DNA from 4 places in the Paenarthrobacter sp. UW852 genome. Region 3 is predicted to be linked to each of the others. Evidence: riboswitches for the same ligand, from Rfam matches in the RefSeq annotation. Region 3 holds a riboswitch; each other region holds the start of a gene.
The links. Region 3 has a riboswitch for S-adenosylmethionine ahead of NEK97_RS08565 (DUF1737 domain-containing protein). Riboswitches for the same ligand answer to the same signal wherever they lie in the genome.
Positions count from the first base shown of each region.

Region 1: another riboswitch for S-adenosylmethionine. It lies ahead of NEK97_RS05260 (hypothetical protein); the one in region 3 lies ahead of NEK97_RS08565 (DUF1737 domain-containing protein).
Region 2: another riboswitch for S-adenosylmethionine. It lies ahead of NEK97_RS07395 (aminotransferase class V-fold PLP-dependent enzyme); the one in region 3 lies ahead of NEK97_RS08565 (DUF1737 domain-containing protein).
Region 4: another riboswitch for S-adenosylmethionine. It lies ahead of NEK97_RS03470 (homoserine O-acetyltransferase); the one in region 3 lies ahead of NEK97_RS08565 (DUF1737 domain-containing protein).

Region 1 covers NZ_JAMSGY010000002.1:455,656-462,969, reverse strand. The annotation lists gene NEK97_RS05275 (matrixin family metalloprotease) at 1-833, opposite strand, end outside; gene NEK97_RS05270 (VIT1/CCC1 transporter family protein) at 918-2,090, opposite strand; gene NEK97_RS05265 (hypothetical protein) at 2,317-2,508, shown strand; gene NEK97_RS05260 (hypothetical protein) at 2,505-2,861, opposite strand; SAM riboswitch class IV at 2,878-2,997, opposite strand; gene NEK97_RS05255 (sodium:solute symporter) at 3,224-4,765, opposite strand; gene NEK97_RS05250 (helix-turn-helix domain-containing protein) at 5,033-5,608, shown strand; gene NEK97_RS05245 (endonuclease domain-containing protein) at 5,711-6,406, opposite strand; gene NEK97_RS05240 (amino acid transporter) at 6,826-7,314, opposite strand, start outside.
Region 2 covers NZ_JAMSGY010000003.1:259,228-266,541, reverse strand. The annotation lists gene NEK97_RS07420 (S1C family serine protease) at 1-373, shown strand, start outside; gene NEK97_RS07415 (hypothetical protein) at 378-752, opposite strand; gene NEK97_RS07410 (MFS transporter) at 790-2,238, shown strand; gene NEK97_RS07405 (metal-dependent transcriptional regulator) at 2,256-2,969, opposite strand; gene NEK97_RS07400 (class I SAM-dependent methyltransferase) at 2,979-3,767, opposite strand; gene NEK97_RS07395 (aminotransferase class V-fold PLP-dependent enzyme) at 3,888-5,294, opposite strand; SAM riboswitch class IV at 5,328-5,441, opposite strand; gene hisN (histidinol-phosphatase) at 5,625-6,437, opposite strand; gene NEK97_RS07385 (ribosome small subunit-dependent GTPase A) at 6,492-7,314, opposite strand, start outside.
Region 3 covers NZ_JAMSGY010000004.1:88,220-95,533, reverse strand. The annotation lists gene NEK97_RS08585 (carboxymuconolactone decarboxylase family protein) at 1-269, shown strand, start outside; gene NEK97_RS08580 (PLP-dependent cysteine synthase family protein) at 518-1,591, opposite strand; gene NEK97_RS08575 (aromatic amino acid ammonia-lyase) at 1,585-3,150, opposite strand; gene NEK97_RS08570 (NtaA/DmoA family FMN-dependent monooxygenase) at 3,150-4,478, opposite strand; SAM riboswitch class IV at 4,644-4,757, shown strand; gene NEK97_RS08565 (DUF1737 domain-containing protein) at 4,771-5,034, shown strand; gene NEK97_RS08560 (rhodanese-like domain-containing protein) at 5,031-5,441, shown strand; gene NEK97_RS08555 (O-succinylhomoserine sulfhydrylase) at 5,442-6,650, shown strand; gene NEK97_RS08550 (UDP-N-acetylglucosamine 1-carboxyvinyltransferase) at 6,662-7,314, opposite strand, start outside.
Region 4 covers NZ_JAMSGY010000002.1:47,902-55,215, reverse strand. The annotation lists gene NEK97_RS03490 (histidine phosphatase family protein) at 1-45, opposite strand, end outside; gene NEK97_RS03485 (CPBP family intramembrane glutamic endopeptidase) at 132-905, shown strand; gene NEK97_RS03480 (VOC family protein) at 989-1,627, opposite strand; gene NEK97_RS03475 (bifunctional o-acetylhomoserine/o-acetylserine sulfhydrylase) at 1,833-3,173, shown strand; SAM riboswitch class IV at 3,347-3,463, shown strand; gene NEK97_RS03470 (homoserine O-acetyltransferase) at 3,479-4,606, shown strand; gene NEK97_RS03465 (winged helix DNA-binding domain-containing protein) at 4,638-5,744, opposite strand; gene NEK97_RS03460 (SGNH/GDSL hydrolase family protein) at 5,822-6,664, opposite strand; gene NEK97_RS03455 (alpha/beta hydrolase) at 6,735-7,314, shown strand, end outside.

The DNA.
Region 1 (7,314 bases), on a different contig from region 3:
GCAAGCCCGTCCGGTGCCCCGATTTCCGGGTACATGAGTTGGATGGGATCGTCCACGTGGTCCAAGCCCATGACATGCCCCAGCTCGTGTTGCATGACCGCCAGCACGTAGTCCGCGCCTCCGCTGGACATCAGCTCTGTCACCTGTGGGGTGTCCAGCTCCAAGCTGCCGGTGATGTAGCTTTTGGGGCCGTTGTTGAGGGAGTACATGGTGCTGCCGCCAGTACCGATCACTTTGTCGGCCAGGGCCGGTGCGACCTCCGGCGTCGTCCAGGAAATCAGGAGCGGAGCCCACCGGTCTCCGTATTTGGCGGGTTGGTAGGGTTCGCGGCGCTCAACCGGCAGCTCGTCGGTGGTGCCGTCGTTGACGAACTGGATGCCGGACGCAGCAGAAATGTTCGCGATGGCGGTGGTCAGCAGCGCGTCGGATCCTTCCGGTGCGGTTGCGTTGTTGACGACGTAATGCAGCGGCCGGCAGGGCGAGTACCCTACGGGAGTGCCGTCGTCGTTGGTCGCCAGGAACTTGTAGGAATCGTTGGTGGTTCCGGGCGCCGGCGGTGAGGCCAGCGGGGCGTCTGCTTCCTCAAGCCCCGGCGGCGGTGCGTCAACGGGGCGGGCGGCTTTCCCTTGCCCCTGGCTCCCTTGCTGCGGCGTGCCGGGCACACCCGCCCCGGGAAAGAGCGCTGTAATGCGGGGGTCGCCGTGCAGGTAACCGCTGACCAGGACGGCAATGACGGCCGCGACGACGGCCAGGAGGACACCGCGGAGAACACGCAAAGCAGTTCCCGTGCGCCGGTGCCTGGGCACACGCACTTCTTCCCGCTCCGGGTCCACGGCTCTCCATTCCTCACGCCCTGGTCACGCGGGGCAGCGCGGAGGACGAACCAACAGTACGGGCTGCGGCCGGAGCCGTCCAACTCAGACGATCGCTGCGCCGAAGAGCAATCCCAGTCCGTACGTGGCGGCTGCCGCTCCCAGGCCGATCGCAAGCTGCCGCAGGCCGCGGCTGAGGGGCGATGTACCGGACAGAAGGCCGACGACGGCGCCGGTCGCCAACAGCGCGATGCCCACCAGGACACCGGCCACCATGAGCGCCGCGACACCGGTCATGCCGAACAGGAACGGCAGGATGGGGATGATGGCGCCCGAGGCGAAGAAGCAGAAGCTGGACAACGCTGCGCCCCAGGCTGAGCCCACGGATTCGTGCTCGTCCTCGGCCGGCTTCTCGGGCTGCAGGGAAAGGCTGGGATCGCAATCGCAGCTGAACAATCCCATGCGTTCGGCGGCCCGGTGCTCGGCCGCTTCCTGGGTCATGCCGCGGGCCAGATACACCAGAACCAGTTCGTTGTGCTCAATGTCCAGGGACGGCGCAGCGGTAAGCGTGGCCTGCGTGGGGAGGGTGGCGTTGAGCAGTTCCCGTTGTGAGCGCACGGAGACGTATTCTCCTGCGCCCATGGAAAGGGCTCCGGCCAGCAAACCCGCCACGCCGCTCATCAACACCACCGGGCTGGGCACTCCGGTGGCGGCCATACCCATGACCAGGGAAAGGTTACTGACCAGGCCGTCGTTCGCGCCAAAGACTGCGGCGCGGAAGGTGCCGGACAACCTGTTCCGGCCACGGGTTGCGAGCCCGCGGACCACTTCTTCATGGATCTGCTCATCGGCCACCATGGCTGGCGTTGCGGCCGGCTCGGTGCCGTAGGGGGAGCGGCCTTCGGCCCGCTGCGCCAAAGCGAGCACGAACACCGATCCGAAGTTGCGGGCCAGGAAGCCCAGGAACTGGCTGCGGCCGGACGCCGCCTTGGGCATTCCTGCGTGCTCCCCGAGGAGCTTGAGCCAGTGGGCTTCGTGCCTGCCTTCGGCCTCGGCCAAGGCCAGGAGGATCTGGCGTTCTTCGCCGTCCCGGCGTTGGGCGAGTTCCCGGTATACGGCGGCTTCGGCCCGCTCGTCCGCCAGGTACTGACGCCAACGCCTGATGTCCGAGGACGTCGGCGCGGTTTGTGGTGCTTCGGCCTCTTGCGGGGCTTCGGTTTCGTTGATGGGGTCCGGAACGGGGCTCGACGGACCGTGGGATTCCTGGTGCTGTTGCACTTTTTCTCCTGTGCTGGGTGGGGTAGTTGCGGCCCCATTGCACGCCCCACACTACCGGTTATTCTCGGGGATTTTTGGCTGGTATTCCTCAACCGGAATGTTCGGTGCACCGTAATTTCGGCCCCTTGACCGGTCCGTGGGCCGGTGCTCAGATGGAATGACAGGGGCGGGGTCTCCCGCGCAAGGTCATCGGGTCGTTCGCGGCCCAAGGGACGGAGGTTGCATCATGAACACCACCGAATCACACGCCAATTACCCGGAGCGGGCAACTGTGGAGTCCGACCCGGCCTACGACTACGCGGAGGACCAGGAAGTGGACGAGCCCTGGGTGGAGGAAGTGGACGCACCGGAGGATGACGAACGGGTGGTCCCGATCGATGAAACAGACGACTTCCGGGAGGAAGACGAAGAGGATTAGGCAGCTTGCTCCGGGAAGGTAAAGTGCCTCGGCAGCCCCATGGGCTTCCCGACGGCGGCAACGGTCACCGTCAGAGTCCCTGACGCAGCGCACCATTGGGTGGGGCGGACGGCCTGCGCAAGCGCCCGGGCGATCAACCGCGGATCGGGGTGCCGGACCGTCACGCTCTTCGCTCCGGTCGCTATGGTGACGATCCCCAGGAAGAGGTCGACGGCGGGGATCACCGTAACCTTGCTGGCTGCGGGTTCGGCGGGGGTGCCGGTTTTTTGCGAGTCGGGTTTCTTCGCGCCGGTAGTTTGGGCGCCGGGTGCCGGCGACGTGGGGGCTTGGCTGCTGTCGGCGTGGTACGGCAAGGTACTTCTCCTTGGGGGAGTGCTCTTGCCCGCTCGGTTGTCTTGGGTCCGGGGCGGGCCGCTTCCTCATCCGAACCACCCGTGAACATGGGGTTGGTGTGTGGCCAGTCGGAGCTTGGCACCACATCTCTTGAAGCTGGCACAACACTACCGCACGCGGCGCTCTCGTTGTGGGGCTCGCTCTCTTTCTGGGGCGCTCTCTCGTTGTGGGGCCTGCTCTGCAGCGTTGGATGGAGTTAGAGCCCGCAGAGCAGGCCCCACAACGAGTACTTTCTGGGGGTACAGCAAAACGGCGACGCTGCCCCGTGAGGGGAGCGCCGCCGTCGGGCGTTGCTTTGTGTCGCTTGTCCTGCGTGTTCGGGTCAGTAGGCCTTATTGGAGCTGACCGGGTGTGCTTCGACCGGCAGTTCCTCGGAGATCGCACCTGCCACGCGCTTGTCCCAGGCGGCCCGGACTGCGGGGTCGGTGCGCGGCGTCAGGAGCGAGATGACCACGTAAACGAGGAATGAGGCCGCCAGGCCGTAGTAGATGGGTTCGTTCGCGTAGACGCCGTCTTCGCTGGGGATGACTCCCACGGCGAACATGATCAGCAGGGCCAGGGTCAGCACCGAGCCGACTGCCATGGACCATGCAGCCGCGATGCCTGTGCCGCGCTTCCACACCAGGCCGCCGAGGATCGCGACCAGGAGTCCGCCTACCAGGATGTCGTAGGCGATGGTGAGGGCCACCACCACGTCCTGCGCGGCCATGGAAATCAGGACCGCAACGATGCCCAGGCCAAGGACCCAGTATCGGTTTGCCTTGACGTCGTGCTCGGGGTTTTCGGTGTCGTCAGTGTTGATGGTCTTGCCGAACCAGCTGGCCACGAACGGGACGACGTCGGCGCGCGCAACCGTTGCGGCGGCGATCAGGGCGCCGGAGGCGGTGGACATCATGGCGGCGACAGCCGCTGCCATGACCAAGCCACCGATGCCCACGGGGAGGATGTGGGTTGCTACCTCTGCGTACACCACGTCCTTGCCGAGGTTTGCGACGTCGATATCCGGCAAGGCCACGCGGGCTGCCAGGCCGATCAAGGCACCTGCGATGCCGTAGAGGATGCAGTAGACACCGGCCGTGGCGCCGCCCCAGCGGGCAACGGTGGGGGTCTTGGCGGTGAAGACGCGCTGCCAGATGTCCTGGCCGATCAGGAGGCCCAGCGTGTAAACAACGAAGTACGTGATGATCGTCTGGGTACCGATGCCGTCGATCTGGAAGAAGCTGTCCTTGAGGCGCCCACGGATGCCGTCCATGCCGCCCGCAGCGTTCATGACGAACGGCAGCATCAGGAAGAAGATGCCCACGGTCTTGATGATGAACTGCACCTGGTCAGCCAGGGTGATGGACCACATGCCGCCAATGGTTGAGTAGACCAGCACGATTGCCCCGCCAACGGCGATTGCCAGCCAGCGTTCCCAATCGAAGAGCACCACGAAGATGGTGGCGTAGGCGCCAGTGGACGTGGCGCACAGCATCAGGGTGTACGCGAGCATCACGATGCCGGATGTCTGCGTGGCCTTGCTGCCGTAGCGGAGGCTGAGCATCTGGGAGACGGTGTAGATCTTCAGGCGCTGGATGGTGCCGGCGAAGAGCAGGCTCAGCAGCAGCACACCGGCGCCGATGGCCACCACGAGCCACATACCGGAAATGCCGAACTTGTAGCCCAGGCCGACGCCGCCGACGGTGGATGCGCCACCGAGGACCACCGCGGCCATGGTGCCTGTGTAGAGGAAGGGGCCAAGGCGGCGGCCGGCCACCAGGAAGTCGCTGTTGTTCTTGGTGCGGGACTTGCCCCACCAGCCGAACGCCAGCATGGCGAGCAGGTACACCACCACGATTGCGATGTTTATAGCCGAAGATTCCATGAACGGTCCTTGGAGCTGATGCACGGAGGTTGGGGATTTCGACGATACTCCTGCGAAGGGTCGAAGTCTCCGTGCTGACGATTGGAGATTGGGGAGGGTGTTGTATGCCTCACAGACAACACTTGTTGCCTCAGAGGATATGTTGTGATGGGAGTAACAGTCAAGATGCTTAAGTCATGCTTCGGCCGTTTCTGGTCCTCCTTTTGCGCGCTCCGGCTACTATTGCTCCAATGACAGGGCCACATGACAGGCCTGAAAGGTTCGTGAATGAAGGCTCTCCCCGTTGAACCAAGCAACGTTCCAGTTGCCATCGGTTCCAGAATCCGCGCAGCCCGGCAGGCGCAACGACTCACCATCGAGCAGGTGGCAGACGCTACCGGTCTGACCAAAGGGTTCCTCAGCCGCGTGGAGCGGGACCTGACATCGCCGTCGGTCGCGTCGCTTGTCACGCTGTGCCAGGTTCTGTCCGTCTCCGTGGGGGACTTGTTCGCCGCGCCGGAAACCCACCTGACCAAGCGCGACGACGGCCCCCGCATCTCCCTGGGTGGCCAAGGGATCGTGGAACGCCTGCTGACCGCGCGCTCCGAGCGTCGCCTGCAGATCCTGCAGGCCACCATCGAACCCCGCGGCCGCGGTGAGAACGAGCTGTACGCAGTGGATTGTGACGTGGATGTCCTGCATGTGGTCAAGGGCCGGATCAAGCTCATCCTGACCAACGAGGAATACGACCTCGCAGAAGGCGATACCCTTTCCTTCCCTGGCCGGGAGCCTCACACCTGGATCAACCCCACGGACGAAACCGTCGAAGTGCTCTGGGTCCTGGTGCCCGCTGCGAGCCGGTAGTTCTTTCCTCTTCGCGCGGAGCCTCTGTGCTCCTTCCCGGTTGCCTCGCTTCCGGGGGTTCCCGGTGATCCTTTGCCCTGTAATTCCGGGGTTTGCTTGGACTTACTTGCTGACCAATCGGGGAGGAGCGTTGCGCCGCCGTTCCAGCACTGCCCGGATTTCCGCTATGACCCGGCCCGGTTCGTACCAGACGGCCTCCGGCGGGTAGCGGAGGACGGAGAATCCCTTAAGCGTGGACGCGTTGTTGCGGAACAGATCCCGACGCAGAGCTGACCGGTCCGCATGGAAAGCGAAGCCATCCACCTCGACAATGAGCACTCCTTCGATCAGGAAATCCACGCGGCCGATGCCCGGGAGTTGCACTTGAGCATCGTAGGCAATGCCATGGCTTTTTAGGAGGTGTTGGGTATCGACTTCCACGATGGACTCGGCCCGTAGGTCGAGTTCTTGAAGTATCAGCAGTGATGGGCGGGATTTGTGGGCGCTGAGTTCGCCCCGCAGCAAGGCCAAAGGGACTCCGCGGAGCCGGACAGCTGAAACTGCCATCGCTGCTGCCGCATTGGGTTGGAGGCACCCCAGTGAGTGAATCACCGCATCCTCGACGCTTGCGAGCGGAAGTACAGGATCGGCGTCGAACCTTATGGTCCGGTGCCGCACGAAACCTGAGCCGTGGCCGTGATCGCAAGCCAAATGGTGTTGTTCGGGCGGGTTCCTGAGCCACAGGCCGTAATAGCTGGCTGCGCTGGCGCACGTAACTTTGGCGTTGTTCCGATTGCCGTGGCAAATTCCGGTTTGCAACCCTTGAGCATGAAGACGCCGCGTCGAGGTTGCTTGGCTCCCTGTTCTGGCAGCCGGGAAATTTCCGCGCGTGAGTAGCCTGCGGCCAGAAGTTGCCTGGTGCGGGCAACCCCTCCGATTGTCTGTAAGTACTGGATGGCGTCCATCCAGCCAGTCCAGTGGGCTCGAGGGGCATTGGGAATGCGGGAATCGCCGCATGTGGGAAACGTGGGCGGCTGTCCGGATGGTTGTGCCGGCGTTCCTCCCCGTTTGGACCAGTCCGCAGCTGCGTTCCTCCCCGTTTGCTTTGACCCAGGAGGCCCAAGGCCCCAGGGCGAGCACGGAAACCCGGGATCCATGCGTGCCCTTCCCGCCCAGCAACTGGGGAGGAGCGAGGCGCAGGCGGCGGCCAACTGGGGAGGAGCGCGGCGGGGGAGGAGCTAGCCCACGTGGACCCAGGGCCGGCGGGTGATGTCCGGCTCCGCTTCCCGCAACACTTCGCGCGTTACGGGCGCGATTTCGCCCTCGCCGAAGAACAGGAACTTGCTGAGGTTGGAGATCGGGTTGCCCTCGGTCCAGCGGAAGTAGATGTGCGGCATCAGGCCGGTGACATCGCGAATGTGCAGCAAGACGGCGGCCAGGGTATTGGGCACGTTGTTGCTGTGCACTTCCAGGATCTTGAAGCCGTGCCTCTCCTTGCCCACCACCTGCAGTTCCTGCTCAAAGTCGGAGCTGTCGTCCACGATGATCTCGATGAACACTGCGTCGCAGTCGACGGGAAGGTGGTTTGCCTGTTGGGCGTGCTGGAGCTTTTCCCGGTAACGGTCCGCGCTCACGTGCTTGGGTTCGTGGGCGATGATCCGGACCGGCCCCTCGGCATGGTTGGCCGTGAACTCCAGCGCTTTCTCGTCCAGCTTGATATGCGTAGC
Region 2 (7,314 bases), on a different contig from region 3:
GGCTGTTCCCATCAACAGGACGACGCAGAGGATCATTGCCTCGTTGCTGCGGGATAGCCGGGTGCGTCGAGCCTACCTGGGCCTGGTCAGCACCCCGATACCCCTTGACGCCAGTGCCGTGGTGCGGACAGGCCAGAAGGAAGGCTTACGCGTCGTCGAGGTGATCGCGGGCTCACCTGCTGAGCGGTCCGGACTCCAGCCAGGTGATCTGGTGCTGCGTGCCCAGGGGAGGGCGGTGTCCAGCGCGGAAAGCCTCCAGAAGCTGCTCTTTGAGGAGGCGATCGGCGAACCGTTCCCGCTGACGGTGCTGCGGGAGGGCCGGACCTTCCAGCTTCTCGCAGTACCTTCGGAGATGAGCCAGCAGGCGGGTTAGCCGGCTAGGCCTGGTTCTCCGGAACGTCCACGACGCCGACGAAGCGGCTGCCAACGCCTTCGTATTCGCTGCGGACTTCGCCGAGGAACAGCTTGGGCAGCTCGGAGTTCCGGTGCGTGCCGCAATAGACGAACGAGAAGTCCGGCCACCACTTCTTGGGCCGGACAGCCTCAGAGTAGCCGCACACAGCGCATGTGAGGTGGACCCAGACTGGGCGCTTTCCGGTGCGGTTGGCACGGGACTGCACGAGCCAGGCCGGGGGATTGTCCTGCATGTCGCGAAGCTCGGCCTCGCTAAGGCGGGACGGAATGCCGTGGCGTTGGGCCATTTCCATCGAAATATCCAGGGCCAGGGCGGCGTCACGTCTGCTAATCACCATTCAACGATACGGGACTCCTTCGGCGTAGGCTGTGCTCATGACTGACGCAGCCGCTGTGGAACCGAGCACCCCGCTCCAAAAACGCGTGCTGGTGGTGGCAATCGTGGCTTCGTTCATTGCGATCCTTGACGGTTTTGTGGTGAATCTCGCACTTCCGGCCATTGGGCGGGAACTGGGCGGTGGCCTGGTCATCCAGCAGTGGGTGGTGGATGCGTACTTGCTGACGTTGGGTGCCCTCATCCTGGTGGCCGGCTCATTGTCCGACCATTTTGGCAGGGCCAGGATCCTGGAATGGGGCCTGGCCGGGTTCGCGGTGACCTCGGTGATGTGCGGGCTTGCCTGGACCGGCGAAGTCCTTGTAGTCTCACGTGCCCTGCAGGGAATTGCCGGTGCGCTCCTGGTCCCGAGTTCGTTGGCCATGATCGTTACCTCGTTCTCCGGCCCTGCCCAGTCCAAAGCCATTGGCCAGTGGTCCGGGTGGACCAGCGCGGCTGCCATTGTGGCGCCGCTTATCGGCGGTGTCTCTGTGGATTTGCTTTCCTGGCGGGTCATTTTCTTCATCAACGTTGTCCCTGCAGCCCTGATCTGGCCTATGCTGTCGGGCTTGCGAGCAAGTGACGCCGCACGGGACAAGAGCAAGAAGATCGACTATCTCGGTGCGTTCCTGGCGATGGTCGGCCTGGGTGGTCCCGTATATGCCTTCATCGAGCAGGGCAGGATGGGCTGGGAGAGCCCGCTGGTGTGGGCACCGCTGGTGGTTGGGGCGGTAGCTTTGGCACTCTTCCTTGTCCACGAAGCGCGGACTGCCCAGCCGATGCTGCCGCTGCGGCTCTTCGCTATCCGCAATTTTGCGTGGGGCAACGTGGCTACCTTGGCTATTTACGGCGGGATTTCGCTGGGGTTCTTCGTCCTGGGCATCTACCTTCAGCAGGTGGGCGGTATGGGTGCGACATTGGCCGGCATTGCACTGCTTCCGGGTACGGTCATCCTGATGCTGTGTGCGTCGTATTTTGGCGGCCTTGCCGGCAAGTATGGCCCTCGTTGGTTCATGACGGCAGGTCCGTTGTTGTGCGGCGTGGGCTTCCTGATGTCATTGACGGTCCAGGAGCCCCTCAACTATTGGACGCAGGTGCTTCCCGGCCAGATTGTCTTTGGCGTGGGTTTGGCTACTCTGGTGGCTCCCCTGACGGCGGCGATACTGGGTGCAGTGCCCACGGAGGAGGCCGGTATAGGCTCGGCGGTCAATAACGCAGTGGCTCGCATTGCCGGCTTGATTACCATTGCCTTCGCCGGGGTGATCGTTGGACCGGTGTTCACGCGGCAGGGCCTGGATAATGCCTTGCTGGTCACCGCGGCCCTTTTCGTCATCGGGGGCCTGGCGTCCGCCGTCGGGATCCGGAACCCGCCGCGCGAAGCGGCTGCCTCTGCCGGAAGCGTTACTGATACGGCGTCCGACGACGGCGGTCCCGCCAGCCAGCGCAGCTAGCCGGACGTGCGGCTGCTTCAGCGCCCGGGGAGCACGCACCCAGGATGGACTCCTGCGCTTTGGACCCACAGGGCCGATGCGACTTCATCGGCCAGGTCAAACTCACGGCGATCCGGTCCGCTGCCGATCCTCACAACGAGTGCCCCACCGAACGGCTTGCGCCCCATGACTTCAACAGGCGCGTCCAGCGCGATGTCCTGGGCAGCCAGGTAACGGAGGAGATCGGGGTTTTCGTCGCTGATGCGGGTGATCTTCCCGGCATGCCCTTGGTCCAGTTCGATCATTTGGTACGCGTGCGGCAAGTCCACCATTCCGTCTGCCGACGGAATGGGATCGCCGTGCGGATCCCGGACGGGGTGTCCAAGCTTGGCTGACATGCGTTCGATGAAGGTGTCGGACACCGCATGCTCAAGCATCTCTGCTTCGTCGTGGACCTCGTCCCAGCTGTAGCCCAGTTCCTCCACAAGGTAGGTTTCGATGAGCCGGTGCCGACGCACCATGGACAAGGCCAGCCGCATGCCTTCAGCGGTCAGTCGAATGGCGCTGTAGGGCTGGTGGTCAACCAAGCCCTGGTCTTTGAGCTTGCGGACCATTTCCGAGACGGAGGAGTTGGCCACGCCCAGCCTTTGGGCGAGCTGGGAGGACGTGATCGGCTTGTCCTGCCACTCCGTATAGGAGTAGATGACCTTGACGTAGTCCTCGATCGAGGAGGAGGGCGTACTGGTCTTCACACACCAAGCCTACCGTGGCGGCGCACCCTGGACCTTGAGTGCACGCCACGTTTGCGTCACGTAGGGCACGGGCACTGTTTCGCCCGCAGCATGTCCAAGATGTTCGTGGAGGTACCACTGGAGGTTATCCATGACTTTCGCCCGGGTGGCCTCGCCGGCACGGAGGTAGTAACTGCGCGACTTCGCCAACTCCATGATGTCCTCCGGAGTCAGGGGATCCTCCCATGTGGTCAGGTGGCGTTCCAGGCCATGGAACTCCGGACCGATAACTGGCCGGAATCCCGGCTTGTGGACATCTCCTGCGTGCATGATCCGGGACAGCCTGTGGACCCAGGGAATGGACGTGTCCAGCTGGTTCCACACCAAGCCCATCGTTCCGCCGGGCCTGAGGATCCTGGCGATCTCCGTGCTGGCGGGGAGGGGGTCGCACCAGTGCCATGCCTGCGCAACGCTGACGACGTCGAATGCTGAGTCCGTCAGCCCTGTTGCCTCGGCTGTTCCCACCAGTGCGTTGACCTGCGGATAGCTTTTGCGCAGTTGTTCCAGCATGTCCGGTGAAGGATCGACGGCGGCAACCTCCAGGTCCCGCTGGAGGAGAAGCGACGTGAACTTGCCGGTGCCCGCCCCGATGTCGGCCGCTGTCAGGGCCCCTTGGGGCAGGATCCATTCCAGGGAGTCCATGGGGTATCCGGGGCGCACGCGGTCATAATGTTCCCCGCCGTCCTGGAAGCTTTGGCCCAGTTCGTGCCTGCGGGTGGCGTGGAGCTTGGGACCGCGTGGTCCTGCTGGTCCGGGAATGACCGCCGGATGACTCGCGGCTCCGGGGGACGGCGTGGACACGCGGAGCTCCTTCACAGGGTTGCCAAAAGGTACCCTACGAATTTACCGCAGCCGTGGAACCCTTTGGTGCGCGGATTCCTAGTCCACAGTGCAGGGCGCTGCGCCTGCCGTGCCCGGAGTATTGGGTGCCCATTCAGGGTAGCTGCGGTGGTCGTTCGCGGGCACCCAGCGGCCTTCGTCCACTACGTAGTCCCAGCCAAGTCCGTTGCGCTTGAGTTCCTCGATGCCTGCCAGCAACCTGGTGGCGTCCTCCAACCGGGAGCCGACGCCGAAGCTTGCCCGCAGCGAACCTGACGGCAATCCCAGGCGCTTGAGCAGCGGGTGGGCGCAGAACCGGCCATCCCGAAGGCCGACACCGTGTTCCGCCGCGAGGTAGGCGGCGACCAAACCGGCGTCGAAGCCTTCCACGGAGAAGTTGACCACACCAATGGTGTCTACGGAATCGCTGAAGATCTTGTGGACAGAGACGCCCTCAATCGCTTCCAGGCCTTCAACAAGGTAGGAACGTATGGCCGCTTCATGGTCATGCCATTCCTGCTCATCCAGGCCGGCCAACACCTGGGTGGCGCGGGCCAGGGTTGCCGCTCCCAGGACGTTGGGAGAACCGCCCTCATGGCGGGCCGGTCCGGTAGCCCAGCTGACCGAGTCCAACCGGGCTTCACGGACGGCTCCGCCGCCAGCCAGGTGGGGGACGCCGGCGTCGAGCCAGTCAGGGCGCCCCACCACCACTCCAGCGCCGAACGGAGCGTAGAGCTTGTGGCCGGAGAAGACCAGGTAGTCGATGTCCGCTTCTGCGATGTTGATGCGGCGGTGGGGTGCAAGTTGGGCGGCGTCCACCACGATCCGTGCGCCGAACCCGTGGGCAAGGGAAGCCAGTTCGGCGATGGGGAGGATTTCACCGGTGACGTTCGAAGCGCCTGTGACCGCCAGCAGGCTCACGCCGCCTTGGGCGAGTTCATCGCGGAGTTTATCCAACGTGGCGGCCAGGGTTGGTGCTGCAACGACGCTTCGGTGGGGCACACCCTGCCAAGGCAGCAGGTTGGCGTGGTGTTCGATGTCCAGGTACAGGACCTCGCCAGCGACCTGGCCATCAACCACGGGGAGGCATCCGGCCAGCAAGTTCAGGGAGTCAGTGGTGTTGCGGGTGAAAATCACGGAGTCATCAGCCCGGCCGCCCACGAATTCACGCACGATGTTCCGGGAATTTTCGTAGACAGAGGTGCTGATCTGCGAAGCAAAACCCGCACCGCGGTGAACGCTGGCGTAGTAAGGCAAGACCTCGTTGAGGTGCGCCGAGACGATGGTCAGGGCAGGTGCCGATGCGCCGTAGTCGAGGTTGGCATAACGGACATGGCCGCCTTGGATCAGGGGCGCCTGCAACTCCGCGCCCGTGACAGCGGCCAGCGGACGTGCAGCAGCAACCGGCACTGCGCTTGCCTCAGCAAACGACGGAATGGTGTTGGCGTTGAACGTAACGGTGCTCATGGGACCTCACTTAAGAGGGACCCCCGCATGGGGGATCCGCGCTTGCCGTATCCGTTCCGGACCGGCCGGGTCGTCACCCGGGGCACCCCACCGCGAATGGAGGGTTGCCGGCCAGCAAACCGGGGTTTAGCGCTGGCACTCGTGACCTGTAAAAAAGGTTAGGGCATACCCATCAGCCACTCCAAAGCCGGTGGACATTGTTAAGCGCATTGTTACGTGGAACGAAAAAGTCGTCATTGGGCGAAGATAAAACGGCGGACGGCCCCAAAAGGGGTCGTCCGCCGTCGAAAATTTCGTGATGGTTCGATGCGGGCCGTGCCGCAACCGGAGCTAGAGGAGGTCGTCCAGCCCAGGGTTGAGGCGCTTGAGGACCTCCGAATGCAATATCGAGTTGGTGGCCAACGCGTTACCGCCGAACGGTCCGTCTTCGCCCTCCAGCGACGTGAAGCGTCCGCCGGCTTCCGTGACGATGGGCACCAAGGCAGCCATGTCGTAGAGATTCAGCTCAGGTTCGCAGGCGATATCCACGGCGCCTTCGGCGACCAGGCAATAGGACCAGAAATCCCCGTAGGCGCGAGTACGCCAGATGTCCTCTGTGAGTCCCATGAATTCGTCGAGGTTGCCGCGTTCCTTCCAGCCGGAAAGGCTCGAGTACGACATCGACGCGTCCGCCAACCGGGAGACGTTGGAAACCTTCAGGCGTGTGGCGGAGGCGAGCGAACGGCCCATGTAAGCGCCCATGTCCTTGGCTGCCCACCACCGCTTGCCCAGAGCCGGGGCGCTCACTACGCCAACAACCGGTTCGCCTTCATCGACCAGCGCAATCAACGTTGCCCATACCGGAACACCGCGAACAAAATTCTTGGTGCCATCGATGGGATCGATGATCCAACGACGCGAGCCGTGTCCGCTGCTGCCGAATTCCTCGCCCAAGACGGCGTCGCGGGGGCGGGAACGGGACAGCTGGCCGCGAATCGCTTCCTCCGCGGCCTTGTCCGCATCTGTGACGGGTGTGAGGTCCGGCTTGGTTTCGATCTGCAGGTCCAGCGCTTTGAAGCGATCCATGGTCTGGGCATCTACTGAGTCTGCGAGGACGTGGGCGAGACGCAAGTCATCGTTGTAGGTGGAAACGGGATGGGTCATGCCACCAAACTATCCTGAATCACTGGCCGCAGTGGGGACGTGAAGCCGCCACGATCAGTTGACCGTGCCCAATTCCTTGGCCTCTTTCGCTTCGAGCCGGGGATCAGCCCCAAGCAAGCGACGCAGTGAGGCAAGGCGGGCGACGCCTGACGGTCCGGCATGGCCTTCGTTGACCCACGCATCCAGTCCGCAATTGATGGCGGTTGCGTCGTGTTTGCAGCCGCGCTCGCAGCCATCCGTGCCGGGCTCCAAATCGGGGAAGGAACGCAGGATCCGGTCCGGGTCCACATGGGCCAAACCGAAGGAGCGGATGCCGGGAGTATCGATGATCCAGCTTCCCGTGGGGGCGTCATCGAGTTTAAGGGCCAGGGCCGACGAGGAGGTGTGCCTGCCGCGGCCCGTCACCGCGTTTACGCCGCCAGTGGCGCGTTCGGCTCCCGTCAGGGCGTTGACCATGGTGGACTTGCCCACACCGGAGTGGCCGAGCATGACAGTTACTTTTCCGCCGAGGTGGGAGCGGAGCTGCGCGACGGCATCCCGGTCGAGGCGGGCGGACAGGCCGTCGTCGGAACGCGCGTCAATGCCGCCGGCCCCTGAATCGGCGGTCCGGCTGATGATTACGGGGAAGTCCAGGCTGAGGTAGTTCGCCAGCAGTTCCGCCGGGTCCTTGACGTCCGCCTTGGTGATGAGCAGCAGCGGCTCGATGCCGGCGTCATACGCGGCCACCAGGGCGCGGTCGATGAATCCGGTCCGGGGCTCGGGGTTCGCGGCCGCCACCACCACCACGAGTTGATCGGCATTGGCCACGACGACACGTTCGATCGGATCGGTGTCGTCAGCACTGCGGCGCAGGAGCGTCCTGCGCTCCTCCACCCGG
Region 3 (7,314 bases):
AGTACGGCGAAACAGAACAGCGGCTTTCTTTGGTGGCCGTTTACCAGGAAGTCCAGTTGTTCGAAGCAGCTGAAGTGGTAGCCATGGAGATCGCAGAACAGATCACGCGTATGAGCAGCTCGAGGCCCAGTCCTGAACTCTTCGAACAGGCGCGCCAGCACTATAGCGACGAACAGATCAGCGTCCTCTGCATGGCAGCAATCGGGATCAACGCCTTCAATCGACTGTCGATTCTGAGCGAGCACCCCGTCCGCGCGGCCAAGAAGTAGACACCCGGAACATGAGAGAGCGTCCAGCCCAAACGGGCTGAACATGAGAGAGCGTCACCCCCCAAACGGGCGGAACGTGAGAGAGCGTCACCCCCAAACAGCCGGAACGTGAGAGAGCGTCACCCCCAAACGGGCGGAACGTGAGAGAGCGTCACCCCCAAACGGCCGGAACGTGAGCGAGCGCCCAGCCCAAACACCCGGAACGTGAGAGAGCGTCCGGCCCAAACGGGCGGAACGTGAGAGAGCGTCTACTCGCGGGGGTTGCGGGCGTCGGGAACGTCGGCGGCGAGGCGGATGCCGTGCTCAGCCAGCCACACCGGATTGAAAGCCTTGCTCAGGTAGTTGGTGCCGGCGTCGGGGGCTATGGCTACCACCACCGAACCGTGCGGCGCAGCGCGGGCCACCCGGAGGGCTGCAGCCACCGCAAGCCCGGACGACGGCCCCAGGGCGAGCCCCTCTTCGTCCAGGAGCCGGTGCACGGTGGTGTAGACCTCGTCGTTGGGTATCCGGAGGAAACGGTCCACGATCCCACGGTTGAATGCCTTGGGCCACTCGGGTTCGGGCCACGAGTTGCCCACGCCATCCACCAGGATTTCGCCGGGGTGGCCGCCACTGTACGCGGATCCGTAGGGGTCTGCACCCACGACTTCCAGGTGGCCGCCCGGGCGTGAAGCTGCCACCTGCTCCTTCAGGAACCGCCCGTTGCCGCTGATGGTCCCTCCGGTCCCGATGCTTGCCACGAAATGTGTGATCAGGCCACCCGTCTGTTCCCAGATTTCAGGACCCGTGTTCTCATAATGCGCGGCGGGATTGGCTGGGTTGTCGAACTGCATCGGCCGCCAGGCGCCGGGCGTCTCTGCGGTGATGCGGGCTGCCACGGCACGGGCATTCTCCGGCGATTCGGAGGGGGCGTTCCAGTCGGTGAGGATCACACGCGCGCCGTAGTTGTGCAGTGCGGCGAGCTTCTCCTGCGAGATGGTGTCACCGGTGATGACAATAACAGGGTGGCCGGTGAGGTGCCCGATCAGGGCCAGCCCGATCCCGGTGTTTCCCGAGGTGCTCTCCACGATCGTGGCGCCCGGTTTTAACTCCCCGGAGCGTTCGGCGGCACGGACCATGCTCAACGCCGTGCGGTCCTTAATGGAGCCGCCGGGATTCTCGGATTCGAGTTTGATGTGGACGGCGCTGCCCAACCCACGGCTCAGGGCCTCTAGTTTCACCAGCGGGGTGTTTCCCACCTTCTCCAGGACTGAAGCATCCAGCACGTCCGGTGTTGGACCGGCTGAATGCGCGCCGTGTTTGCGGATATCGGTGTTCACCATGGTTCCCCTCCTTCGGGCCCGATGACGTGGTGCACGAGATCGCGCAGTTCCGTCCGCGCCCGCTCCACCAGGTCCGGCGCGGACGGACGGTCCGCCAGCACATCGGCCAAGCGACCGACGACGGCGCCCGTCCCCTTACCGAGCGGCTGCGCAGCCCCTGCCTCGAGCAGCAGGTAGGACGCTGTGAGGGCCTCAATCGTCAACAGCTTCTCCAAGGCCACCACCGACTTTTCGAGTTGTTGCAACGCGAGCGGGGCCAGTGTGGAGTGGTCTTCGACGTCGGCGGACAGGGTTGGTGCTCCAAGGGTCGCCGGCGCGGCGAGGAATTTGAGTTCAGCGAGGAGCCCCGCTGCGGAGTACCAGAGCAGTCCCGGCAATTCTTCCTGCGCAAGGCCCGACCCGTTGGCGGCCGCGGCCAGGTGTTTGGCCCGGATGGCTCGCTGCGGCGGGTACAACTTGGCGATGCGCCGCTCGCTGGAGATGCCCACATGGGCCAAAGCGAGCCGCAACACTTCAAAGGACAGCGCCAACTGGGTGGGCTGGAAATTCCCGCCAGACACCACCTGCCCGGACCCGACATCCACCAACGGGTTATCACCGCGACCGTTGAGTTCCACCTCCAGCGCCTCACCCAGATCCGACACCAAGGACCGGAATGCCCCGTGTGTCTGCGGTGCGGCCCGGAAGGAGAGGGCGTCCTGAACCGAAACCTCAGCCCGGACATCCTCCAGCCAGCCGCCGCTCAAAAGTCGACGAACAGCAGCGGCCGAGTCCCGCTGCCCGTTCACTGCCTTGGCTGCCTGGATCGCCGGCGAAAACGGGCTGAGGTTCCCGCCGCCGTCGTACCTTGCGATGGTTTCAAGGGACAAGGAAAGCGCGACGTCGGCAAGTTCGGCCAGGTGCCGCAGTCGCCTAAGGACCAGGGCACCGACGCCCACGGAGTAGGAGTTCGCGCTCACCAGTGACAGGGCCTCACCGGCTGCGAGAGTGAGGGGCTGCAGCCCGGCATCGGCGAGCGCTTTGGCCCCCGGGACCAAAGTGCCGTGGGCATCGAACGCTTCACCTTCGCCGAGGGCCACAGCCGCGACGGCGGCGAGTTGGGTGAGGTCCGATGAGCCCACTGAGCCTTCGGAAGGGATGGCGGGGTGGACGCCGTGGTTCAGAAGTTCGGCATAGAAACGGGCAGTCTCGGGACGCACTCCTGAGCCACCGCGGCTGAATCCCACAAGGCGGGCAAGAATGACGGCCCGGGCGGCGGCGCGGTCCAGATATTGGCCCACGCCGCTGTTGTGATACCGGACAACCTGAACCTGATAGCTGAGGATCGACTTGTCCTCCACAACGGTGTCACGACCGGATCCCAGCAGGGTATTGAGCCCGTAGACCCGCTGGCCGGACGCCGCGGCCTGCTCCAGGATCTCCCGGGATCGGCCGATCAAAGTCAACGCATCATGGTTGAGTTTCACGTGAAACGAGTCGTCGCTGGCTGCCAGGGCCAAGCGTTCAGCGCGTATCGGGGCCGTTCCTATCACCAGGGTCCCTGCATCATCGGACGTCATCAGAAGTCCAGGAGGTTCTGCCGGAATCCGCCGTTGCCGTAACTCTTCCTCAACAGCCCCCGCCGGCGCAGCTCAGGGGTGAGTTTGTCCAGCACTCCGTGCACCGTCACGGGATCAACGAAGCCGGAGAAAAGGAACCCGTCGCCGCCCACCGCGGAGCCGGTTTCTTCGAGGTAGTCGGCGATTTCGCCCACCGTACCGATGATCGAGTCCCCTGCCCCACCGCTGCGGGCTTGCAGGATCTGGCGAAGCGTGGAACCTGGCGGCGCTGCTTTGGCGAAGTGCTCCAAGGTTCCTTGGTTGCTGTTGGTAGTCAGCTCGGGCAACGGGGCATCGAGGTCGAACTGCTTGAAGTCGATCACGGAGAGGTAGGAGATGGAGTTGAGCTGGCTGTCGATGTCGCGTTGGGTGAGCTCACGCCGCTGGGCACGCAGTTCCTCGGCTTCGGCAGCGGAACCGACCACCGTGGGCTTGAGGACAAACAAGACCTTCACGTCATCAGGGTTCCTGCCGGCCTTCGCAGCCTCGGCGCGGATCGAGTCCCGGTACGCTTTCATCCCGTCCACACCACGTGCCAGGGCGATCGCCACATCGGCATGTCCGCCGGCAAACGCCTTGCCGCGTGGTGAAGCCCCCGCCTGAACCAACACGGGCTCCTCCGGCAGGGGCGCCGTGTTCAGGGGGCCCCGGACCTTGAAGAAGTCGCCTTCATGGTTGATCGGGTGAACTTTGGTGTGGTCGGCGAATACCCCGGCGGAAACGTCCTCCATCACGGCGCCTGGTTCCCAACTCCGCCAAAGCCGCCTCACGACGTCGACGAATTCCTCCGCCTTCTCGTACCGCAGGTCATGTTCAATCTGCTGGTCCAGTCCGTAGTTTTGCGCCGCGAGGTCGCTGCCGGACGTCACCACGTTCCAGCCAAGCTGACCCTCTGAGAAGTGCTGCAAGGTGGCCAGCAGCCGGGCGGCGGTGAAGGGCGGATAGAAGGAAGCGCTGACCGTGGGCACAATCCCCAGGTGCTCGGTGGCGGAGAGCAGGTAGGGAACCAACGCGAGGGGGTCGTGCTTGGGTGCGAAGGATGCATGCGCCAGGGACACCTCGGCCGTACCGCCGTAGGTATCAGGAACGGTAAGCGAGTCCTCGATGATGAACAGGTCGAGCCCGGACCGCTCGAAGGCGCGCACGGCCTCTTGGTACAGGGCCGGCTTCTTCCAGTCATAGCCCAGCCCGTAGCCGGGCGTCCCCCAACCCTGAACTCCGAATCCGTGGCCCACGAACCATCCAAAATGCAGCATGGGCTTGAGTGTAGGACTGCTCTGTTCGTTCACCGCGACCTGGTTTCTTGCGAAGTTACAGGGGGACGTACTGCGTCAATTATGCTCCCGGGACGTCATAAATGGGCCCTGCCACAGCACCCTCCGGTTACGCAACATGACGGCGGGCAAACCTCCGCCACATGCAGCCCAGGCGCCCTGAATGCTACGTTTTTCTTGAGTAATGAGTACCAGCGCGAAGCCCTGACTTGCTGGTCGGCAACCCTCTCTCCGGCGGGGTGCCTCAGGTGACTACTCGGCGTATCGGACAAATTCGAACTGCAAGCGTGACTGAGGAGCACCAGCAATGCCTGAACCCACTGAAGAAAAACTTTCTTACCGCCTGATCACAGGCCCGGACACCCGCGATTTCTGCGAGCGGATCAGCTCCGCACTCGCCGAGGGCTATGTGCTCCATGGCAGCCCGGCAGCCACCTTTAACGGCACGGACGTCATCGTCGCCCAGGCAATCGTGCTTCCCGCAGCGATCGCCCACGCAGACGCCGCCGTGGCCGACGCCGTGGACCAGCTTGAAAATGACGACGACGAAGCATTCGAGGGCCACGCATGAGCTACGCAGGCGACCTGACCCCGCAGGACGCGTGGGCCAAACTTGAGGCGGGTGCCATCCTGGTGGATGTCCGTACCGAGGGCGAATGGGCCCACATCGGTATCCCGGACACCAAAGCTACGGACAACGATCCCCTGTTCATCCAGTGGAACCTTGCCGGCGGCATCCCCAACTCCCGCTTCATCGAGGACCTACGGCAGCAAGCGCCCGAAGACGACGGCGTGGAGCTCGTCTTCCTGTGCCGCTCCGGCCAGCGTTCAATCGCAGCAGCCATCGCCGCAACCCAGGCAGGCTTCACCGCGTACAACGTCCTTGAGGGCTTTGAAGGCGAGCCTGACCGTTATGGCGAGCGCACTGTAAATGGCTGGAAAAACCGTGGCCTTCCGACGAACCTGGGGACCGACTAAGTGACTTTCAATCCTGACGCCGCTGGCTGGAATCCTGATACCCAGGCCGTCCGTGGCGGTCTTGACCGCACCAACTTCCAGGAAACGTCCGAGGCCGTCTTCCTGAACTCTGGCTTCGTCTACGAATCGGCTGCCGCTGCCGAACGTGCCTTCACCGGTGAGGACGAGCGATTCGTCTACTCCCGTTACGGCAACCCCTCCGTGGCCACCTTCCAGGAACGGCTCCGCCTGCTGGAAGGCACCGAGGCTTGCTTTGCGACGGCGTCCGGCATGTCTGCGGTATTCACCGCCTTGGGTGCCCTGCTGGCTGCCGGTGACCGCGTAGTCGCCGCCCGCTCCCTGTTCGGGTCCTGCTTCGTGATCCTCAACGAAATTCTTCCGCGCTGGGGCGTGGAGACAGTATTCGTTGATGGACCCGACCTGGACCAGTGGCGTGAAGCCCTGTCCAAGCCCACCACGGCCGTGTTTTTCGAATCTCCGTCCAACCCCATGCAGGAGATCGTCGACATCGCCGCCGTCAGCGAGCTGGCGCATGCCGCCGGCGCGACCGTCGTCGTCGACAATGTCTTTGCCACTCCACTGCTGCAGCGCTGTGGTGAGCTGGGCGCCGACGTGATCGTGTATTCCGGCACCAAGCACATCGACGGCCAGGGCCGCGTTCTTGGCGGCGCCATCCTGGGCACCAAGGAGTTCATCGACGGCCCGGTCAAGCAGCTCATGCGGCACACCGGACCTTCGCTGTCCGCGTTCAACGCCTGGGTGCTGACCAAGGGTTTGGAGACCATGGGGCTGCGCGTGAATCACAGCTCTGCGTCCGCTTTGAAGATCGCGGAATGGCTCGAGCAGCAGCCCGCCATCAGCTGGGTCAAGTACCCGCTGTTGAAGTCGCACCCGCAATACGAGCTCGCGGCAAAGCAGATGAAGGCCGGCGGTACGGTCCTGACATTCGAGCTTTCGCCGTCGGCTGGACGTTCCGCGAAGGAGGCCGCCTTCGCTTTGCTGGACGGCCTCGGAGTCATCGACATCTCCAACAACCTTGGCGACTCCAAGTCCCTCATCACCCACCCGGCCACGACGACCCACCGGGCCATGGGTCCGGAGGGCCGCGCAGCAATTGGGCTAAGCGATGGCGTGGTTCGCCTGTCCGTGGGCCTGGAGGACGTCGACGACCTCATCCTGGATCTGGAGAAGGCCCTCAAACAGGTCTGAACCTGCGTGGCTTAGTCCTGGAAGTACTCGATTTTCGCGCCGATGGTGTTCAGTCGCTCTGCCAGGTCCTCGTATCCACGCTCGATCACGTAGATGTTGCGCAGCTCGGACGTTCCCCGGGCCGCCAGCATCGCCAGGAGCAGGCAGGCTGCCGGACGCAGGGCCGGCGGGCAGCCGATTTCCGCGGCACGCCACTTGGTGGGTCCGTTGACGTAGATCCGGTGTGGATCCAGCAGCTGCACCTGGGCACCGAGCTTGTTGAGCTCAGTCAGGTAGATCGCGCGGTTCTCGTAGACCCAGTCGTGGATCATGGTCTGGCCCTCGGCGTTGCCTGCGATCACGGCGAAGAACGGCAGGTTGTCGATGTTCAGGCCGGGGAAGGGCATCGGGTGGATCTTGTCCTGGGGAGCCCGGAGTTCGGAGGGCTTGGTGGTCACATCCACCAGGCGGGTGCGGCCGTTGCGGGCCATGTACTCGCCGGAGACCTCCAGGTTTTGGCCCATCTGCTCCAGGGTGGCGAGCTCGATCTCCATGAACTCGATGGGCACCCGGCGGATGGTGACCTCCGAGTTGGTGACGATGCCCGCGGTGATGAGGCTCATGGCCTCGATGGGGTCCTCTGAAGGGAAGTATTCAATATCGACGTCAATGGCGGACCGGCCCG
Region 4 (7,314 bases), on a different contig from region 3:
GATGGACGTGTCGGCATTCGCGGCGGACTGGCCGTGCCGAATCATGAAAATTCTCCCAGGGGCACCCATCCCACCAAGCATAGGGCGGCGGTTCCCGGCAAAGTGGCAGGAACTGCAGGCAAGATAGGTACATGTTCCTTGCCTCCCAACGCCGGCTGCGCGCCGAAGTGCTGATTGTGCTTGGTCTTTCCCTGGGGCAGTCGGCCGTCTATTCGGTGGTGCAGCTGCTGGACAAGATGACCCGGGCGCCGTTGGCGGATGCGACCTCGACCTTGAACAGGTCCCAAAGCACCCGCGAATACTTCGACCTCACGTACCAGTTGCTGGACATCGTGTTTGCCTTGGTGCCTGTGGCTCTGGTGTTCTACTTCCTGTCCACGCATGTCCAGGCAAACCGGAATGGCGACAACGGATCAGCGTTCGCCCGGCTGGGGTTCAATTTCGCCCGGCCCGGCAAGGACCTGCTCCACGGCCTGGGACTGGCAGCAGCCATCGGTATTCCTTCGTTGGGCCTTTACGCGGCAGGAAGGGCACTGGGCATCACCACGGCGATTGTGCCAAGTGGCCTGGACGCGTACTGGTGGACGGTGCCTGTGCTGATCCTGTCCGCGATCCGGCACGGGATCGTGGAGGAAGTGATCGTGGTCGGTTACCTGATGGACCGCTTCGGTAAATTCGGGTGGAGCACGCCGGTGGCCATCGCTGTCAGCGCAGTCCTGCGCGGGAGTTACCACCTTTACCAGGGCTTTGGGCCCTTCATTGGCAACGTCGTGATGGGCCTGCTCTTCGCCTGGATCTACACGAAGACCAAGCGGGTGATGCCCTTGGTCATCGCCCACGCGTTGCTGGACATTGTAGCGTTCGTTGGGTTCAGCCTCTTCGGGAAGGCAGTGGGGCTGGGGTAGGCGGCCGTTAAAAATATCCGGCCGCCATCGGTGGGTGACGTCATTGGCACCCGCTGATGGCGGCCGAAGCTTTTGTGGAACGGTCAGATGGTAACGGCCCCGGAGGCTGTTTCGAAGGTCACAGCCATGATGCCCGGAGTACCCCGCGGTGCGATCCACTGGACGGCTACGTCCTCCAGCGGCTTTTCCACGGGTTCGCCCAACCACTCGGTCACACGTTCCGCCGAGCCCGCAATGGTGAGGCTGGACATCTTCACGTCACTTTCGTAGACCTTTGAAGGATGCAGGGTGGGGTCGCCCTCCCACTTGAGGAGGTAAGGGACCTGGGGATCGGCAATCAGGCCAAGGATGCCGATCTGCTGCCACACCAGCTCGCGGCCGTCAGGGAACTTGCGGTTACCGGGTACGGCGGCGCGGCCGAGGCGCTCCTCGAAGGGGGCGAGGTCGTCAACGGCGACGCACCAGCCCATCCAGCCGCCACCGGCAGCCGAGCGTGCACGCACTGCCTGGCCAAAGGGGGCCTTGTCGGAAGCCGGGTGGTCCAGGACCTCCACGACTTCCAGGTACTTGTTATCCGCGAGGGGAATGATCATGTTCCGGGTTCCGAAGCGCGGGTGCACTCCGCCCCGGACTGCGTCCACTCCCAATGCCGCGGAAATTCGTTCGGTAGTGGCCAAAAGGCCATCTCGTTCACAGGCGTAAGAGACGTGATCCATGCGCATGGCATCATCTTGGCACTTTGTGATCGGCGTCTCAGCTAAGCCAAGCCTTACCAACATGGGATGTTATTGCACAAGGGTGCAACAGTGTCACAAACGTACGCCGGGGGACCGAATCATTCCACCGGCGTCACAAAGCTGTCCAAGGCCCGCAGGGTATTCCTAGACTGGCCCCAGTTCACACCACTCCATCAATTCCGTTGAAACCATGTGCCACGAACAGGAGAACTCCATGTCCCAAGGATGGTCTTTCGAAACCCGCCAGATCCATGCAGGTCAAGAGCCCGACGCCGCCACCGGTGCTCGTTCGCTGCCGATCTACCAGACCACGTCCTTCGTGTTCCCCAGCGCCGAAAGCGCAGCCAACCGCTTCGCACTGGCTGAGCTCGCGCCGATCTACACCCGCATCGGAAACCCCACCCAGGATGCCGTTGAACAGCGGATCGCCAGCCTTGAAGGGGGCCTCGGCGCGCTCCTGCTCAGCTCCGGACAAGCGGCGGAGACCTTCGCCATCCTGAACATCGCCGAGGCAGGTGACCACGTTGTGGCCAGCCCCAGCCTCTACGGCGGGACCTACAACCTGCTCGCGCATACCCTGAAGAAGTTCGGTATTTCGGTTACCTTCGTCGCAGACCCGGACAACCTGGACCAGTGGCGTGACGCCGTGCAGCCGAACACCAAACTCTTCTTCGGCGAAGTGGTGTCCAATCCGCGCCAGGACGTCCTGGACATCGAAGGTATCGCAGGGGTCGCGCACCAGGCCGGGGTGCCTCTCATTGTCGACAACACCCTGTCCACTCCCTACCTGATCCGTCCCATCGAATGGGGCGCCGACATCGTGGTGCACTCCGCCACCAAGTACCTCGGCGGACACGGCTCGGCAATTGCCGGCGTGATCGTGGATTCGGGGAACTTCGACTTCGGCAAGGACCCCGAGCGGTTCCCGGGCTTCAACACCCCCGATCCCAGCTACAACGGCCTGGTCTATGCCCGCGACCTCGGCAAGGACGGGGCGCTCGGCGCAAACCTCTCCTACATCCTCAAGGCCCGCGTCCAGTTGCTCCGGGACCTGGGCTCCGCCGTCGCGCCTTTCAATGCCTTCCTGATCGCCCAGGGGCTGGAAACCTTGAGCCTTCGCGTGGAACGCCACGTCGCCAACGCCACCAAAGTGGCGGAATGGCTTGAAGCGCACGACGACGTCGAATCGGTCGCCTACGCGGGTCTGCCGTCCAGCCCGTGGTACCAGCGCGGCAAGAAGTATGGCCCCAACGGCACCGGCGCCATCGTCGCGTTCAACATCAAGGGCGGCGTCGAAGCCGGCAAGCGCTTCGTGGACGGGCTGGAGCTTCACTCACACGTGGCAAACATCGGTGATGTGCGTTCGCTGGTCATCCACCCGGCCTCCACCACGCACAGCCAGTTGACCGCAGAGCAGCAGGAGATCGCCGGCGTCAAACCAGGCCTGGTGCGCCTGTCTGTTGGCATCGAGCACGTGGACGACATCATCGCCGACCTCGAAGCAGGCTTCAGGGCGGCCAAGGGAGCTTAGTGGCCCGCCTGATCCAGTAACGAACACCTTCTGTGCAGCGCCGCCCCGCGCCGTCGAATATTCGAAGGGCGGCGCTCCACAGCGCCCATTCGCGAACGATGTGACCCGAAACCGTCACAGTGTTGTCACATTCTTCGCCAGAGCTGCCCTGTTTTTCCTACACTCTTTCTATAGGTCACGAGTGCCAGCATGTAGCCCCGGCTTGCTGGCCGGCAACCCTCCTCCGCGGTGGGGTGCCCCGGGTGAAGACCTGGCCCGTTCGCGCGCAAGGCGACGGGCAAGCGCGAGGAATAGGTGTCAAAGGAATGACCATCACTGCAACAGCCATACCCACAGCCGAAGAAGCGGACGGCACGGTTAAGTACGCCAGCATCGGTTCGCTCGAACTCGAGGCCGGTGGTTTCCTTCCGGACGTTGTCCTGGCCTATGAAACGTGGGGCCGGCTCAATGCGGATGCCTCCAACGCCGTGCTCATCGAGCATGCGCTCACGGGCAGCACGCATGTGGCTCGCGGAGCAACCGACGAGGAAGGATGGTGGGAACAACTCGTCGGACCTGGCGCCACCATCGATACCACCAAGTACTTCGTGGTCTCCATCAACATCGTGGGCGGCTGTTACGGAAGCACGGGCCCGTCCACCGAAGCGCCGGACGGCCAGCCCTGGGGATCCCGGTTCCCCCTGATCACGCTGCGCGACAGCACGGTGGCTGAAGCGCGACTCGCGGACACCTTGGGGATCAAGGCCTGGCATGCCGTACTGGGCGGATCCATGGGAGGTGCCAGGGCCCTGGAATGGGCCGTGACATTTCCCGAACGGGTTGAACGGTGCGCTGTGATCTCGGTCGGCGCCTACAGCACGGCCGAGCAGATTGCGTTCGCGCAGGCCCAGACCCTTGCCATCCGGCAGGACCCGAACTTCAACAACGGCGACTACTACGGCGGCCCAGCCCCCGAAGAGGGCCTGGCGTTGGCACGCCGGATTGCGCACATCACCTACCGCTCGGCCCTGGAACTGGATTACCGGTTTGGACGTCAGCCGCAGCCCCAGGAAACGCCGCTTGCTGCCGCCGTCCTCGCGGAGCGGGGCCGATACCAGGTGGAGAGCTACCTGGACCACCAAGGGAACAAGCTTGTCCGCCGCTTTGACGCGAACAGCTACGTTGCCATCACAGAAGCCCTGATGTCCCACGACGTGACCAGGGGGCGTGGCTCACTCCAAGACGCACTGTCCCGGACCACTGCGCAGTTCTTCGTTGCGGCGGTGGACAGTGACAGGCTTTACTTCCCCGCACAATCGCGGGAATTGGCGGCCGCGCTTCCCGGGAACGTACCGGTCCACGTCATCGAAGCCCCGATTGGCCACGACGGCTTCCTGACCGAAATCGGTCAACTTTCCGCGCAACTCCACCAGGCCTTCTTTTCCCAGTCCTAAAGCAGTGACTTCCCAGCTTAGCCTTGACGTCTCATGCCCTTTTGGTCGGGAGGCCCAGGAAACTTCCATAGCGGGCCACCTCGGCGTCCAGTGCGATGTCTTCATCCGGAGTCGTGGGCCGGTTCATCCTGATGTCGAGTTCGCAGACGCCGTTGGTGAATGCGTGCCGCCACCACCCTGCCAGGCGCCCGTCCACCAGGACAACGTGCAGCGGGCTGTTGTCCTCGGGGAAGTACGGTGCCTTTCCGCCGAGAAAGTGCCGGGACTGGGAGTACCCCATCACGTACTCGTCATAGCACTGGATGAGGTCAACGCGGGGGAGTGCCGTCTCTTGGGGCGGCCCGGAAAGCCCTTCGACGTCTTCGGAGGCGAGGTGAAATTCCAACCCATCGAAAGAGGCCGCCCCGAGCGTTCCGGGGGAGAGCTCACGGGCAACGGTCAGCCCCAGGTTCACGTCCTTCATGGTGAGCCCGGACCAGGCCGCGCAGTCCTTGACTGTGGCAGGTCCACGGCTGGCGAAGTACCGCAGGGCCAGCCGCCCGAGGGCCTGTTCACGGTCCGTGCCCGTCAGCGGCCCACCCGCGGTGCCCGTGACCCGTTCGTCGAACAGGGCGTATGTCTGTTTCAGCGCACCACCTGAGGATCGGACGGGGTTGCCGCTGACCAGTATCCGGCTGATTTCCGCGTGCATGAGTTGGTAAATGAACGCCAAACCCTTGCTGGGCAAACCGGCCGCGCCGAGGATCGAGGCGAGCTCTTCCCGGGTCTTGTGCGCCCCGCCCTCCACGGCACGCGCCAGGACGTGTCCGCTTCGGGCTGCGGCTTCCTGGTCCAGGCCGGTTTGCCGGTACATGCCTTTGTTTCCCTGATGGAGCCTGTCGGCGGACAACCCCATCAGCCAGCCGAGATCGTCCCGGTGAACAAAATGCCAGGTGGGACGGAGGATGTGGGTGCGCAGGACGGTGCCGTCCGCCACCGCCTGCTCGACATCGGCTGCGGTAACCCCGGCGTGGGGTTGGCACCTTTGGGCGAGTGTCCACCGCGCGTAAGGAAATTCCTGTGACTGGACCGCCAGCAGGTTGCGGAGGGCTTCGGCCGGCGAACCGGCGTGGGGAGCACGCAGCTGCTGGCGCCTCATTCGCAACTGCCGGACCTTTCCCGTCAGGGGAGAACCATCATCCGACATTGGGGTCCTCCCCGGACGCGAGCCGCACGTTAGTTGCGCGGCAGCAAGGTGCCGTCGGCGCCGAAGACGGGACCCGGCGTCGGGCGCTTTGGCGTAATTCCGTCGCCAGAGGACTGGTGACGAAGCCGCCGCAGGACCCAGGGGACAAAGTACTCGCGCGCCCAGACGAGGTCCGAAGAGCGGGCTTCCCGCCACGTCCGCGGCGGAAGGGACTTGGGCATCAAAGGCTCAAGGGTGTGCTCGACGTTAAGGGCATCCAGGACCATCATGGCGATGGTGTGGTGTCCCAAAGGAGAAAAGTGCAGCCGGTCAACGTCCCACATCTGGGAATCCGACAACTGCCGAAGGGACCACATGTCCGCGATGATGGCGTCGTGCCGTGCGGCCACTGTCCGGAGGTTCTCGTTGTAGATGGCCACCTTTCCGCGGATGCGCCCCAAGACAGACGAGGCAGTGTCGGGGCCGTTGAAGAGGACCACCGTGGCACCGCCTGAACCGAGCTGAGCCACGGCGGCGTCAAGCTTTTCGGCCAGCAGGTCGGGGTCGCCGCCCGGCCGGATGAGGTCGTTGCCGCCAGCGGAGATCGAGACGAGATCGGGCTGGAGCTCAAGGCAGGGGCCCACTTGTTCGTCGACGATCTGCTGCAGCAGACGGCCCCTGATGGCGAGGTTGGCGTAGGCGAAGTCGTCGTGCCCACGGCCCAGCTCTTCGGCCACACGGTCGGCCCAGCCGCGGTAGCCTCCGGGGTTGCGGGGCTCGGGATCGCCGATGCCCTCGGTGAAGGAATCACCCAGGGCCACATACCGGCTCCAGGGGTGTTTTTGTACCGGGACTCCCGGCTTCAGCAAAGGATTATTGTCACTCACGCTCATATCCTGCCTCGTGTCTGCGACCCTACGCGACCGTAAGTTGTTACCTGTGGGCAACTGCAAGAATAGACCCATGACAGAAGCTCCCGCATTCCCCGCACCCGTTGTCCTGTGGTCCCACGACGAAGCCGAACGTGCCGGAAAGCCTTTGCTGGTCCTGCTGCATGGCTACGGCTCCAACGAGGAAGACCTCTTCAGCCTTGCCGGGATGCTCCCGGACGGATTTGTGGTGGCTGCCCTGCGAGCACCCATGCCGACGGGACCCGGCTACACCTGGTTCCCGCTCACGGCCTCCATTGACTACTCCATCGACGCAGTCAAGCTCGCTGCCGAGTACGCCCTGGAGTGGCTTGACTCAGTCAAGGCCAACCACTCCTCGGTGACGCTCCTTGGGTTCTCCATGGGCATGGCCATGGCCACCACCATGCTCCGGTACCGGCCCGCGGACTTTGCTGCCGTCGTCGGGCTTTCCGGTTTCGTGATCGACGCCGGCGCTGACCCGGCATTCCGTGACGACGAACTGGACGGTACCCTGCCGATGTTCTGGGGTCGTGACCAGCAGGATCCCGTCATCACCCCGGACAAGATCGAATACACCATGGGCTGGGTGCGCAAGCACGTGGACCTCACCAAGGTCCTCTACACCGGGATGT